2 regions of the Bacillus smithii genome follow, and region 2 is predicted to be linked to the other one. Evidence: a T-box and tRNA genes for the amino acid it is inferred to sense, from the RefSeq annotation. Region 2 holds a T-box; the other holds one or more tRNA genes.
The links. The T-box of region 2 lies ahead of trpS (tryptophan--tRNA ligase). A T-box ahead of a tRNA ligase gene usually reads a tRNA of that ligase, here a tRNA-Trp.
Positions count from the first base shown of each region.

Region 1 (7,612 bases), 200 kb from region 2:
CTTTTTTCCAAAGCGGCAGTGCAATGGGGATAAAATATTGAGATGTAATGATATTGGCCCCAATGACTACCTCTTCCTGATCCGCTCTTTTTTTCAATAGTTTTTTTCCTTGCTGAAAAGTGCGGATAATCTGCTCAGCATACGGAATAAACATTTCCCCCTTTTCCGTCAGCTTGATGCCTCTACCCTCCCGTTCAAACAGTTCTGTATCCAATTCTCGTTCCAATGCTTTGATCCGCGCCGTAACCGTTGGCTGTGATAAAAACAAAGCGTTCGCTGCTTTATGAATGCTGTTAAAATGGACGACATACATAAAAGCTTCAATATGATCAATGTTCATCTTCTCCACCCCTTTTTTAATAAAAAATAAAAAGCTCCCGAACATAGATGCATCAGGAGTTATTGAACGTCAATTCTACGGTATTTTGTTTTTTTATTTTAATCATATTATTCCGATTAGTAAAGTATATTTTAAAAAATTCCATAAATAAAGTAAATTCAGTTAATTGAACCGTAAGAGATTCGTGCTTTATTCCAACCTATAAAAGTACCTCCCCCTTTAATACATACGCCTTTGACTCTTTGCTCTTTTTTTTGATTACGAGAACCGATGTTTTGCTGATATCCGTTTCACCAAAAAGCTTAAAATCCTTATCAATTGAGCTTAAAATCTATATTTTAGGAGAAATAAACCTTCATGCGATTACAAAAGCGATTTTTACCGCCTTCTATAATAGAAAAAACAGGCCTTTATCCAACCTGTCATCGAATGAACGTTCAAATTAGGGAATTTCATTTCGTGGCTGAAAAGATTCAACCCCAACATTTAGTATAGAACCGGAATTTTAAGAGACTAAGAAATAAAGCTTTATGTTCACTCATCTAGTCAACTACAAAAAAGGGGGCACTTCGATAAGTGTATTCCAACAATTGACATAGAGCCAAATATAAAAACAAGGGGTTCCACTATGTGGAACCCCTTATCTCTATATTCGATGCCGATGGTGGGAGTCGAACCCACACTCCACAAGGGAACACGATTTTGAGTCGTGCGCGTCTGCCAATTCCGCCACATCGGCTTATTATATGGAGGCGGCAACCGGATTCGAACCGGTGATAAAGGTTTTGCAGACCTCTGCCTTACCACTTGGCTATGCCGCCTTCATTGGAGCGGAAGACGGGACTCGAACCCGCGACCCCCACCTTGGCAAGGTGGTGTTCTACCACTGAACTACTTCCGCGTACTGGGCTAGCTGGATTCGAACCAGCGCATGACGGAGTCAAAGTCCGTTGCCTTACCGCTTGGCTATAGCCCAATGATTCCTTTTAATATGGGGCGACTAGTGGGAATCGAACCCACGAATGTCGGAGCCACAATCCGATGCGTTAACCACTTCGCCATAGCCGCCATTATAATATGGCAGGGGCAGTAGGAATCGAACCCACACCGGAGGTTTTGGAGACCTCTGTTCTACCGTTAAACTATGCCCCTATGAATGGTGGAGGGGGACGGATTCGAACCGCCGAACCCTGAGGGAGCGGATTTACAGTCCGCCGCGTTTAGCCACTTCGCTACCCCTCCACTGATGCCGGCTGTAGGACTTGAACCCACAACCTACTGATTACAAGTCAGTTGCTCTACCAATTGAGCTAAGCCGGCAACATGGTGGCTCGGGACGGAATCGAACCGCCGACACAAGGATTTTCAGTCCTTTGCTCTACCGACTGAGCTACCGAGCCGATGATTTCATGGCGGTCCCGACGGGAATCGAACCCGCGATCTCCTGCGTGACAGGCAGGCGTGATAACCGCTACACTACGGGACCATTGTTTTAAGATATGCTGACACGTTGATTATGTATGAAAGAAATACTATGTCATTCAATTGCGGGGGCAGGATTTGAACCTGCGACCTTCGGGTTATGAGCCCGACGAGCTACCAGACTGCTCCACCCCGCGACGATATAGATGGTGGAGGTTGACGGGATCGAACCGCCGACCCCTTGCTTGTAAGGCAAGTGCTCTCCCAGCTGAGCTAAACCTCCATTGAGGATGACCCGTACGGGATTCGAACCCGTGTTACCGCCGTGAAAGGGCGGTGTCTTAACCACTTGACCAACGGGCCAACTTATAATGGCGGAGAGCAAGGGATTCGAACCCTTGAGACAGCGTTAACCGTCTACACGATTTCCAATCGTGCTCCTTCGACCACTCGGACAGCTCTCCATATGGCTCCGCAGGTAGGATTCGAACCTACGACCGATCGGTTAACAGCCGATTGCTCTACCACTGAGCTACTGCGGAATAATATCGCCTGGCAGCGTCCTACTCTCGCAAGGGGAATCCCCTCACTACCATCGGCGCTGAAGAGCTTAACTTCCGTGTTCGGGATGGGAACGGGTGTGACCTCTTCGCCATCGCCACCAGACGGTCACCATGTATTGTCGGAACGATTGTTCTTTAAATTTCAATAGGAATTTTAAAGAATTTATAGGTCTTTTTATAAAGCGTTATCAAGATATCTTCCTTCAAAACTAGATAGAAGAAGCAGTTTCACCGATTTCGCGCTTTCTTTTGGTTAAGTCCTCGATCGATTAGTATCCGTCAGCTCCACGTGTCACCACGCTTCCACCTCGGACCTATCTACCTGATCATCTTTCAGGGATCTTACTTTCCGAAGAAATGGGAAATCTCATCTTGAGGGGGGCTTCATGCTTAGATGCTTTCAGCACTTATCCCTTCCGCACATAGCTACCCAGCGATGCCTCTGGCGAGACAACTGGTACACCAGCGGTGCGTCCATCCCGGTCCTCTCGTACTAAGGACAGCTCCTCTCAAATTTCCTGCGCCCGCGACGGATAGGGACCGAACTGTCTCACGACGTTCTGAACCCAGCTCGCGTACCGCTTTAATGGGCGAACAGCCCAACCCTTGGGACCGACTACAGCCCCAGGATGCGATGAGCCGACATCGAGGTGCCAAACCTCCCCGTCGATGTGGACTCTTGGGGGAGATAAGCCTGTTATCCCCGGGGTAGCTTTTATCCGTTGAGCGATGGCCCTTCCATACGGAACCACCGGATCACTAAGCCCGACTTTCGTCCCTGCTCGACTTGTAGGTCTCGCAGTCAAGCTCCCTTCTGCCTTTGCACTCTGCGAATGATTTCCAACCATTCTGAGGGAACCTTTGGGCGCCTCCGTTACCTTTTAGGAGGCGACCGCCCCAGTCAAACTGCCCACCTGACACTGTCTCCCACCCCGATCAGGGGTGCGGGTTAGAATTTCAGTACAGCCAGGGTAGTATCCCACCGGCGCCTCCACCGAAGCTGGCGCTCCGGTTTCCAAGGCTCCTACCTATCCTGTACAAGCTGTACCAAAATTCAATATCAGGCTGCAGTAAAGCTCCACGGGGTCTTTCCGTCCTGTCGCGGGTAACCTGCATCTTCACAGGTACTATAATTTCACCGAGTCTCTCGTTGAGACAGTGCCCAGATCGTTACGCCTTTCGTGCGGGTCAGAACTTACCTGACAAGGAATTTCGCTACCTTAGGACCGTTATAGTTACGGCCGCCGTTTACTGGGGCTTCGGTTCGCACCTTCAAGCAAAGCTTTAAGCGCTCCCCTTAACCTTCCAGCACCGGGCAGGCGTCAGCCCCTATACTTCGCCTTACGGCTTCGCAGAGACCTGTGTTTTTGCTAAACAGTCGCCTGGGCCTATTCACTGCGGCTTCTCGGGGCTATGCACCCCAAAAAGCACCCCTTCTCCCGAAGTTACGGGGTCATTTTGCCGAGTTCCTTAACGAGAGTTCTCTCGCACACCTTAGGATTCTCTCCTCGCCTACCTGTGTCGGTTTGCGGTACGGGCACCTTTTTCCTCGCTAGAGGCTTTTCTTGGCAGTGTGGAATCAGGAACTTCGGTACTATATTTCCCTCGCCGTCACAGCTTGAGGTTAGTGGCAACGGGATTTGCCTCGCTGCCCCTCTTACTGCTTGGACGCACATCCAGCAGTGCGCTTACCCTATCCTCCTGCGTCCCCCCATCGCTCAAACGGAAAAGAGGTGGTACAGGAATATCAACCTGTTGTCCATCGCCTACGCCTGTCGGCCTCGGCTTAGGTCCCGACTAACCCTGAGAGGACGAGCCTTCCTCAGGAAACCTTAGGCATTCGGTGGAAGGGATTCTCACCCTTCTTTCGCTACTCATACCGGCATTCTCACTTCTAAGCGCTCCACCAGTCCTTCCGGTCTGGCTTCTCTGCCCTTAGAACGCTCTCCTACCGCGGACACCCGAAGGTGTCCACCCGCAGCTTCGGTGATACGTTTAGCCCCGGTACATTTTCGGCGCAGAATCACTCGACCAGTGAGCTATTACGCACTCTTTAAATGGTGGCTGCTTCTAAGCCAACATCCTGGTTGTCTAAGCAATTCCACATCCTTTTCCACTTAACGTATACTTTGGGACCTTAGCTGGCGGTCTGGGCTGTTTCCCTTTTGACCACGGATCTTATCACTCGCAGTCTGACTCCCAAGGATAAGTCGCTGGCATTCGGAGTTTGTCTGAATTCGGTAACCCGATGAGGGCCCCTAGTCCAAACAGTGCTCTACCTCCAAGACTCTTTCCTTGAGGCTAGCCCTAAAGCTATTTCGGAGAGAACCAGCTATCTCCAAGTTCGATTGGAATTTCACCCCTACCCACACCTCATCCCCGCACTTTTCAACGTGCGTGGGTTCGGGCCTCCAGTAAGTGTTACCTCACCTTCACCCTGGACATGGGTAGATCACCTGGTTTCGGGTCTGCGACCCCATACTCATGCGCCCTGTTCAGACTCGCTTTCGCTGCGGCTCCGTCTTTCCGACTTAACCTCGCATGAGATCGCAACTCGCCGGTTCATTCTACAAAAGGCACGCCATCACCCGTAAACGGGCTCTGACTACTTGTAGGCACACGGTTTCAGGTTCTCTTTCACTCCCCTCCCGGGGTGCTTTTCACCTTTCCCTCACGGTACTGGTTCACTATCGGTCACTAGGGAGTATTTAGCCTTGGGAGATGGTCCTCCCAGCTTCCGACGGGATTCCTCGTGTCCCGCCGTACTCAGGATCCACCAGGGAGGGAACGAAGTTTCGACTACAGGGTTGTTACCTTCTCTGACGGGCCTTTCCAGACCTCTTCGTCTACCTCGTTCCTTTGTGACTCCACCATTGGTGTCCTACAACCCCAGAAGGCAAGCCTTCTGGTTTGGGCTGTTCCCGTTTCGCTCGCCGCTACTCAGGGAATCGCTGTTGCTTTCTCTTCCTCCGGGTACTTAGATGTTTCAGTTCCCCGGGTTGCCTTCCTTACCCTATGGATTCAGGCAAGGATGCTGCCCCATTACGGGCAGCGGGTTTCCCCATTCGGAAATCTCCGGATCAACGCTTACGTACAGCTCCCCGGAGCTTTTCGGAGTTAGTCCCGTCCTTCATCGGCTCCTAGTGCCAAGGCATCCACCGTGCGCCCTTTCTAACTTAACCATGTTGGTTTTATCCTAGATGGCGATACTCGGTTTATGCTGCTTCTTTTTTCTATCTAGTTTTCAAGGAACAACTTGGAAGGATGAAATCCTTCAAAACTGAACAAAACGAAAGCGTACAATTGATATCTGTCCAGCTCCGGCTCCTAGGTGCTCGAGGTCACAATCCATCTTGCTGCGGTGGTTGAAATACTACCTCCTCGCAAGCTGTCTTGTGCTTGTCGCACCTGAACAGTCGCCTCTGCTTTTCTTCTTCCTTAGAAAGGAGGTGATCCAGCCGCACCTTCCGATACGGCTACCTTGTTACGACTTCACCCCAATCATCTGCCCCACCTTCGGCGGCTGGCTCCCGTAAGGGTTACCTCACCGACTTCGGGTGTTGCAAACTCTCGTGGTGTGACGGGCGGTGTGTACAAGGCCCGGGAACGTATTCACCGCGGCATGCTGATCCGCGATTACTAGCGATTCCGGCTTCATGCAGGCGAGTTGCAGCCTGCAATCCGAACTGAGAATGGTTTTTTGGGATTAGCTCCACCTCGCGGTTTCGCGACCCTTTGTACCATCCATTGTAGCACGTGTGTAGCCCAGGTCATAAGGGGCATGATGATTTGACGTCATCCCCACCTTCCTCCGGTTTGTCACCGGCAGTCACCTTAGAGTGCCCAACTGAATGCTGGCAACTAAGGTCAAGGGTTGCGCTCGTTGCGGGACTTAACCCAACATCTCACGACACGAGCTGACGACAACCATGCACCACCTGTCACTCCGTCCCCCGAAGGGGAACCCTCTATCTCTAGAGGTAGCGAAGGATGTCAAGACCTGGTAAGGTTCTTCGCGTTGCTTCGAATTAAACCACATGCTCCACCGCTTGTGCGGGCCCCCGTCAATTCCTTTGAGTTTCAGCCTTGCGGCCGTACTCCCCAGGCGGAGTGCTTAATGCGTTAGCTGCAGCACTAAAGGGTGGAAGCCCTCTAACACTTAGCACTCATCGTTTACGGCGTGGACTACCAGGGTATCTAATCCTGTTCGCTCCCCACGCTTTCGCGCCTCAGCGTCAGTTACAGACCAGAGAGCCGCCTTCGCCACTGGTGTTCCTCCACATCTCTACGCATTTCACCGCTACACGTGGAATTCCGCTCTCCTCTTCTGCACTCAAGTCTCCCAGTTTCCAATGACCCTCCACGGTTGAGCCGTGGGCTTTCACATCAGACTTAAGAGACCGCCTGCGCGCGCTTTACGCCCAATAATTCCGGACAACGCTTGCCACCTACGTATTACCGCGGCTGCTGGCACGTAGTTAGCCGTGGCTTTCTGGTCAGGTACCGTCAAGGTACCGCCCTGTTCGAACGGTACTTGTTCTTCCCTGACAACAGAGCTTTACGATCCGAAGACCTTCTTCGCTCACGCGGCGTTGCTCCGTCAGACTTTCGTCCATTGCGGAAGATTCCCTACTGCTGCCTCCCGTAGGAGTCTGGGCCGTGTCTCAGTCCCAGTGTGGCCGATCACCCTCTCAGGTCGGCTACGCATCGTCGCCTTGGTGAGCCGTTACCTCACCAACTAGCTAATGCGCCGCGGGCCCATCTGCAAGCGGCAGCTTGCGCCGCCTTTCAACCTTCCTTCATGCGAAGGAAGATATTATCCGGTATTAGCCCCGGTTTCCCGGAGTTATCCCCGTCTTGCAGGCAGGTTGCCCACGTGTTACTCACCCGTCCGCCGCTAACTTTCAAAAAGCAAGCTTCTTGAAAGTCCGCTCGACTTGCATGTATTAGGCACGCCGCCAGCGTTCGTCCTGAGCCAGGATCAAACTCTCCAAAAAGAAATTTGACTTGGCTTGTTTCGATTGAAACATTGGTTTACGCTTCGTTTTGTTCAGTTTTCAAGGACCCATCTAATGATAGCGACTTTTCAATAATATCATACAACTAAAGTCACTGTCAATATTTTTTTGAGCCGTTGCTGTTTTCAATCACATCCAGCAGCGACGTTTATTACTATAACAAGAAAACATAATTACGTCAATCACTTTTTTTGTTTTTATGAAAAAATTTTATAGAAGGCTAGTTGTATAATCAAATGCAACAAGCATAAAAAATGAAAAACCATAGA
Region 1 covers NZ_CP012024.1:738,603-746,214, reverse strand. Annotated here, with positions in the region: gene BSM4216_RS03530 (LysR family transcriptional regulator) at 1-340, opposite strand, end outside; tRNA gene BSM4216_RS03525 (tRNA-Leu) at 997-1,079, opposite strand; tRNA gene BSM4216_RS03520 (tRNA-Cys) at 1,088-1,161, opposite strand; tRNA gene BSM4216_RS03515 (tRNA-Gly) at 1,167-1,241, opposite strand; tRNA gene BSM4216_RS03510 (tRNA-Gln) at 1,245-1,316, opposite strand; tRNA gene BSM4216_RS03505 (tRNA-His) at 1,333-1,408, opposite strand; tRNA gene BSM4216_RS03500 (tRNA-Trp) at 1,419-1,492, opposite strand; tRNA gene BSM4216_RS03495 (tRNA-Tyr) at 1,498-1,582, opposite strand; tRNA gene BSM4216_RS03490 (tRNA-Thr) at 1,588-1,660, opposite strand; tRNA gene BSM4216_RS03485 (tRNA-Phe) at 1,665-1,740, opposite strand; tRNA gene BSM4216_RS03480 (tRNA-Asp) at 1,751-1,826, opposite strand; tRNA gene BSM4216_RS03475 (tRNA-Met) at 1,886-1,959, opposite strand; tRNA gene BSM4216_RS03470 (tRNA-Val) at 1,970-2,045, opposite strand; tRNA gene BSM4216_RS03465 (tRNA-Glu) at 2,054-2,125, opposite strand; tRNA gene BSM4216_RS03460 (tRNA-Ser) at 2,135-2,226, opposite strand; tRNA gene BSM4216_RS03455 (tRNA-Asn) at 2,230-2,304, opposite strand; rRNA gene rrf (5S ribosomal RNA) at 2,313-2,428, opposite strand; rRNA gene BSM4216_RS03445 (23S ribosomal RNA) at 2,575-5,507, opposite strand; rRNA gene BSM4216_RS03440 (16S ribosomal RNA) at 5,768-7,322, opposite strand.
Region 1: it has a tRNA-Trp gene. The T-box ahead of trpS (tryptophan--tRNA ligase) is inferred to sense a tRNA for this amino acid. The anticodon was not compared.

Region 2 (7,612 bases):
GAAAAATTGGAAAAAAGAGAGGAAGAGTATCGACTTTTAGATTCCATTTTGTTTGAAGGACTGGCGGAGTTTGCCGTGAAGGAATATGTAGGAGAAAAATGGAATGCTTCTTGGTGCAAACAATATACATCGGCTGATATAAAAAAATGGTGGCGTTCTTATGTACAAGATCACCTCATGCTGTCCAAACAAAATCCTGTTCATGATCGAATTTTATATGGGAAAGGCATGCTGCCGTCTATGCTTGGCTATGCGACGGGATTTTCCATTGTTGAGGAATGTGCAAAAAAATGGAAGAAAGGGACAAAGGAAATGCTTGCTTTGCCTGCCGAAACTTTTTTGAAAGAATGGAATCAATGATCACCTGTTTCCATCTCCCCATATAAAGGGGGATTTTTTGTTTTCAGTAAGGTTGAAAAATGTCTAAACGGTTTTAACGCAACGGAAATTCGTTGATCACATTTATGAATGTGAAAATTTGATTTTGAAAAAAGAAAGCATGTCGAGGAAATATCGCTTTCGCATAATAACGGGATTTCAGGAATATACATGAATCAAAAACGTTGGACAAGCCAACAGAGAGAAAATGGCGGCGAGGATGGAAAAAGGTGGGAAGAATCTTTTTTTGGCTTTTCGGATTCGGATTATCAGTGGCCGGCGGGGTCAGCATAATCTTGTATGTGAATTTAATGGCTGCAGGGCTGACGTTCGTTGAATACGTGAAATTTCTTGCGAAAAAAGGGAATTGTTATTTGTTTGTACTCGGATTGATCATCATCAGTCTTTCCATTTACTATCCACAGCCAAAGAAGAAAAAATAAGAACACATTCAAAAACATCCCCCTACAGGAATAATTTAACTTTCTTTTGCCCATACTGTGTGACAAATGAAGAAGATGTAAGGGGGTCTCTACATGTTGTACTTGCATGATGTCTGGGTAAATTGGTTTGAAGGCGAGGAAAACGGATATAATGTCTGTCCGTTTCATGAATGGAGGAAAGAGGACGCCATTGAATTATTAGACCAGGTGCCTCTTTTGAAAGTAAATAAGCTATTATACCACTTTATTGAAAATGATATGTCTGATTTGCCGAAAGACTTATTAAATGAAGTCTATCAAAAAGCCTATTTAAGAAAAAACCATGAACGCATCCAGTTGGATTATGCATTCGTTGTAACAGACGGAGCCGGTATTTTGGCTGTCGATACTATGGGCTACACTATCCCGATTCGAAAAAGCCGTTTGATTCCCCGTCAGGAACAATTAGTATACGAAATGATTGAAAATGAAGAAGAAGCAAACTTCGAATGGGAATTAGCTCATAAAGAGAAAGAACATCATATTCTTTCTCCTCTTCCGGATCAAATGTTCGGACTGACCAGGAAAGAAAGACAGCTGAAACAACTTTTGTTTATGGCTCTTGATCAACTTCAGTCTTCCAAAAATACAGCGGAAATTCGCTATTGGTATACAGAATGGGCGCCGGAAAAATATGCGCAAATTCAAGAAATGAATTTCGATGAAGCATGGAACGCTCTCTATGAAGAAACGAAAGTAGGCTGGACCGAAAAACATATGCAGCTTTGCGAAAATATTATTCGGGGACAAGCCTTTTTTGAAAAACTGTGGGAAATGGAAAATGGTTCTTCGAAAGTGAATTAAACGACGAGGCTTTGCAGGAGCAAAAGGTTATTCCAGGCGGGAGATGAGTGCCATCTTTCTGCTATTTTTTTGAATCTTTCATGAAAAATGATCGGCCGCGGGATGAGTCCCGCGGCCGGATTTTTATCTTCTTCTTTTTCTTCCGAGCCCCATGGCGTTTTTCATTTTTTGCAGCATTTTATTGGCCACATAGTTCGCTTTTTCTGCACCGCGGTCGAGAATTTCATCCAGTTCTTCAGAATCGATGAGTTCAGCATAACGTTGTTGAATCGGCTTTAGCTCTTCGATAATTAATTCCGCCAAATCTTGTTTAAATTCTCCATACCCTTTACCGGCGTATTTTTCTTCCAACTCTTTGATGGAAATATTTCCGAGAACGGAATAAATCGACAACAGATTGGAAACTCCGGGCTTAGCTTCCCGATCATAGCGGATAACTCCTTCAGAATCGGTAACGGCACTTTTGATTTTTTTCTCGATGAGTTTTGGTTCGTCAAGCAAGGTGATAAACGCTTTTGAATTCGGATCGGATTTGCTCATTTTTTTCGTAGGATCTTGGAGAGACATGACACGCGCTCCGGCTTTCGGCAAGCGGATTTCCGGTATGGTAAAAATATCGTTGTACTTTTTATTAAATCGTTCTGCCAAGTCTCGCGTTAATTCAATATGTTGTTTTTGATCTTCTCCAACAGGCACTAAATCGGTATTATACAATAAAATGTCGGCTGCCATTAGTGGAGGGTATGTGAGAAGACCGGCGGAAACCGCTTCTTTGCCGGCTGATTTATCCTTAAATTGTGTCATACGCTCCAATTCGCCGATATAAGAAATACATTGAAGAATCCAACCGGCTTCCGTATGGGCCGGAACTTCGGATTGAATGAAAAGAGTCACCTTTTCCGGATCAAGACCGACCGCCAAGTACAATGCCGCTAAACTGCGGATGTTTTTGCGAAGCTCAAGACGATCTTGCGGAACGGTAATGGCATGCTCATCCACAATGCAAAAATAACAGTTGTACTCGTCTTGCAGTTCAACAAATTGCTTCATTGCCCCAATATAGTTTCCCAGCGTAATCGTTCCGCTAGGCTGAATACCCGAAAAAATTGTTTTCATCATTTTCTACCTCCATCATGCATCCTAAAATTTTTTGATCCATAAAAAAACCATTCGTCCGTAAAGATTAGGGACGAATGGTTGTTCCGCGGTGCCACCCTAAGTTGCTCGCATGGAGCCACTTTGTTTCCATTCACATGGAATCCTTTTAACGCAACGGAATGCGCCTCTTCACTACTAAGCTTGAAGCCGTTCGCAAAGGGAGCTCGAAAGTCCATTCCAGCCGTCCGATTGTTTGTTTCCACCGACCACAAACTCTCTGGAAAACCGGTTATCGGCTGTACTCTTCTTTCTCATCGCTTCAATTATGTGTGTTCCTAATTATAACGAATTTTTAACAAGGATTCAAGCGGCTCAAGGGGAAAAGAGAAAGGCAATCATCAAATCTAAAACCACAAAAAAACTGCCTGTGATGATCAATGGATTCGTGAAACGAATTTTTCTTTTGCCAGCATCTAAACGTGAAACTACCGTTTGATCGACTGGGTCAAATTGTGAAACATACTGGCCTTCTTTGGACATTTTTCTTATTTGTTTAAAGCTATTCATGATTCCGTCAAAAAAACCTCCACCATAAACGAAAAGAAAGAGACCGATCGTCAAGAAAAAGAGACCGATCAAAAACGTGGAGTTGACAAAGCTAGTAAAAAAAGATTGCGGATCTATCAAAGAATACAAGGCAGAAATCAATATGTTAACAAAGAATAAAATAAAAACCGTCTTCATGAACAACGCTCCCTATGATATCGTAACAATCTTTTGCAGGTTGCAATCGCCGTTTCTACCTTTAAGTATACTTGTGATGAAAACGGCAGACAATGATCGGTCCACTTTAAAATCCATTATTTTCATGAAATGATTCTCATATTATTTTAGAAAAATACATCCATATCATGAATAGAAAATCAATTTAAAAGTTTAAACTAAGGAAACATATTAAAGCGTTATCATTTTAATTTAAAGAAGGAATTCTGTTTAATCATTATTTAATTAATATTCTAATAAGATAGTGTATATCGAAATGTAAAAAAATTAGTTATTGCAAAAAAGTTAAAATAGATTATAATAATTATCAAATCTTTCGAAAAAATAGGAAGATACTATCATAAAAGGAGGTCAAATTCCCTATGAAAAAGAAGTTCTCTCTTTTTCTCGTTCTCTTGCTTGCTCTTGGCACGGTGTTGACTGCATGCAGCGGCAGTAAATCCGGCGATGGCGGCAAAAACGGGGACAATGCCAAAAAAGATCAAGTATTAAATCTGGTTGAAACGCAGGAAATACCGACGATGGATTCTGCGTTAGCAACTGATGTTGTTTCCTTTACTGCTTTAAATAATGTAATGGAAGGGCTTTATCGTTTAGGAAAAAACGATGAACCTGTAGAAGGAATAGCGGAAGGGGAACCGCAAGTCAGCAAAGATGGAAAAACATGGACATTTAAACTACGCGATGCGAAATGGTCCAATGGAGACCCGGTAACAGCCGGCGATTTCGTATATGCATGGAGAAAAGTAGTGGATCCGAAGACTGCCTCTCAATATGCATACATAATGTATGACATCAAAAATGCACAAGCGATCAATGAAGGAAAAATGAAGCCGGAACAATTGGGAGTAAAAGCGCTGGACGATAAAACGCTTCAAGTTCAGCTTGAGTCACCGGTTCCTTACTTTAAAAATCTTCTAACGTTTGGAACATTCTTGCCTCAAGACGAAAAATATGTTAAAGAACAAGGCAAGAAATACGGTTTAGAAGCTGATACCACTGTTTACAACGGCCCGTTTGTTCTGTCTTCTTGGAAGCATGACGACAAATGGCAAATGAAGAAAAATCCGAATTATTGGGATAAAGATTCTGTAAAACTGAAAGAAGTTAATGTGAAAGTCATCAAAGATACGCAAACTGGAGTGAACTTGTATGAAAGCAATGCCACTGACCGCGTCAATCTCGATTCTGAATTTGTTGATAAGTATAAAAATGACAAAGATTTGAAATATGAAAAAGAAGCAACTGTTTTCTTCCTGCGTTTCAATGAACAAAACCCTGTATTGAAAAATGTGGATGCCCGCAAGGCCATCAGCATGGCTTTTGATAAAAATCAATTTACCAAAGTCGTTTTAAATAACGGATCTATCCCTGCTGATTATTTTGTTCCGGCAGAATTTGTCAAGGGGCCAAACGGAAAATATTTCCGAGATGAGAATGGAAACTTTAATACGTACAACGTAAAAGAAGCGAAAAAATATTGGGCAAAAGCGAAAAAAGCGTTGGGCAAAGACAAAATCACTTTAGAACTGTTAAATTATGACGATGACTTGTCCAGAAAAGCAGGCGAATATTTAAAAGAACAGCTGGAAAAGAACTTAAAAGGATTAACGGTTAATATTAAACAACAGCCGTTCAAACAAAAACTTGACCTTGAAGCCAAAATGAATTATGATTTCTCGCTTGCCGGCTGGGGACCAGACTATGCCGATCCGATGACGTTCATCGATATGTTTGTAACCGACGGCGGAAACAATGAAATGCATTATTCTAATCCTGAATATGACAAGCTTGTCCAAGAAGCCAAAACGACTTATGCTCTGCAGCCGGAAAAACGTTGGGAAGCGATGCTAAAAGCGGAAAAAATCCTTTTGGATCAAGATGCAGCCATCGCTCCTGTTTATCAAAGAGGAAGAGCAGTATTGCAACGTCCGTATGTAAAAGGATTGTTGAAACATAAAGTAGGCCCTGAACTATCTTACAAGTGGGTATCGATTCAGTAGAGGAATGAAGCTGACCTTGAAAAAGGAGGGTGTGTGCTTAAGAGCATATACTCTCCTTTTTCCCTAGTGGGAAAATCATTCTGAATATAAGGAATTGACAAAAAATTGTTGAGTTTTGTCATAATGAAAAAGGAATGGAGGTTATCGGATGTTAAGATATACCATCAGGCGTATTGTTTATATGCTTGTGACGATGTTTGTGATTGCAACGGTCACGTTTTTTCTTATGAAGCTTCTGCCTGGATCCCCGTTGCATAATCAAGAAAAACTTTCACCAGACCAACAAAAAATCATTCTGGAAAAATACGGATTAAACGATCCGCTCCCCGTTCAATATGTTCGCTATATGGGGAACTTAGTAAAAGGAGATTTAGGAGTGTCATTCCAATATAATAACCGTCCGGTGTCGACGATGATTGCAGAACGGATTGGTCCTTCCGCCGTTTTAGGGTTTCAGGCTGTCGTGTTTGGCACCATTGTCGGCATTTTGCTTGGAATCATCGCAGCCTTAAAGTATAACACAATCGTGGATTATGGAGCTACCACCATTGCCGTTCTGGGGATTTCCATTCCTTCCTTTGTTTTTGCGGGTTTTCTGCAATACTTTTTGGCGGTGAAGTTTCCGATCTTTCCGGTAGCGGATTGGGGCGGGTTCAAGTACACGGTGTTGCCGTCGCTTGCTCTGTCCGTACCCGTTATTGCCACAGTAGCACGTTTTATGAGAACGGAGCTTTTGGAAATTTTATCGTCGGATTACATTATGCTTGCCCGCGCAAAAGGGGTCGGGAAGCGGGATATTATTTTGAAGCATGCGCTACGAAACGCGCTTATTCCCATTATCACGTTGCTTGGTCCAATGATTGTGAACATTATAACCGGATCTTTAGTTATTGAAAATATTTTCGGAATTCCTGGTCTTGGGGATCAATTTGTCCGTTCGATTATGACGAATGACTTCGGCATGATTATGGGGACCACCTTGTTTTACAGCGCTCTGTTTATTTTTATGGTTTTTGTTGTGGATATTTTGTACGGAGTGATTGATCCGCGTATCCGTTTGACAGGAGGGAAGAAATCATGAATGCTGATCGTTTGCCAGACTTGAATCATCTCTCAGACGAACTGTTTGTTCCTGTTGAAAGAAAAGAGGAACAATTAGAAACTATCGAACGTCCAAGCTTGAATAATTGGCAAGATGCCTGGATTCGACTGAAAGGAAATAAAGGAGCTGTTGTCGGTTTAATTTTGATCATTTTGATTTCAGTGATGGCGATTATTGGGCCTAGCCTGTCCGGACACACGTATAAAGAACAAAATGTCGCTCATGCGAAACTTCCGCCTAAAATTCCTGGATTGGAAAAAATTTCGTGGCTGCCGTTCAACGGAAAGGATCAAGACGGATTTGATATGTACAAAGCCAAAAATGTAAAAGAATATTATTGGTTCGGCACGGATGAACTGGGACGGGATTTATGGACAAGAACTTGGTATGGAACTCGCATTTCGATTTACATCGGTATTTTAGCTGCGGCCATCGATTTGCTGATTGGCGTTTTATATGGAGGCATCTCTGGTTTTTACGGAGGAAAAGTGGATGATATTATGCAGCGGATCAGCGAAGTGTTGATGGGAATTCCGCAATTAATTATTGTCATTCTCTTTATTCTCGTGATCCAGCCGGGAATCATGTCGATCACATTGGCGATGGTCATTACCGGCTGGGTAAATATGGCGAGAATTGTCCGCGGACAAATATTGAAATTGAAAAACCAAGAATTTGTTCTTGCTTCCCGAACGCTGGGGGCTTCCAATAAGAGATTGATAGCTAAACACTTGATTCCCAATATAGTGGGCCAAATTGTTATTACCACTATGTTTACGGTTCCGAATGCCATTTTCACCGAGGCGTTTTTAAGTTTTATCGGTTTGGGGATTCGGCCGCCGGAAGCTTCTCTCGGCTCATTGGTGAACGACGGATTCAAATCCTTGCAAACGAATCCTTATATGCTCATCATTCCATCTGTCATCATCAGCTTGTTGATCTTAAGCTTTAACTTATTGGCA
Region 2 covers NZ_CP012024.1:941,966-949,577, forward strand. Annotated here, with positions in the region: gene BSM4216_RS04440 (DUF2268 domain-containing putative Zn-dependent protease) at 1-360, shown strand, start outside; gene BSM4216_RS04445 (YuzI family membrane protein) at 609-821, shown strand; gene BSM4216_RS04450 (YjbA family protein) at 915-1,664, shown strand; gene trpS (tryptophan--tRNA ligase) at 1,788-2,783, opposite strand; T-box leader at 2,847-3,086, opposite strand; gene BSM4216_RS04465 (DUF3899 domain-containing protein) at 3,135-3,506, opposite strand; gene BSM4216_RS04470 (peptide ABC transporter substrate-binding protein) at 3,908-5,548, shown strand; gene opp3b (oligopeptide ABC transporter permease) at 5,697-6,629, shown strand; gene opp3C (oligopeptide ABC transporter permease) at 6,626-7,612, shown strand, end outside.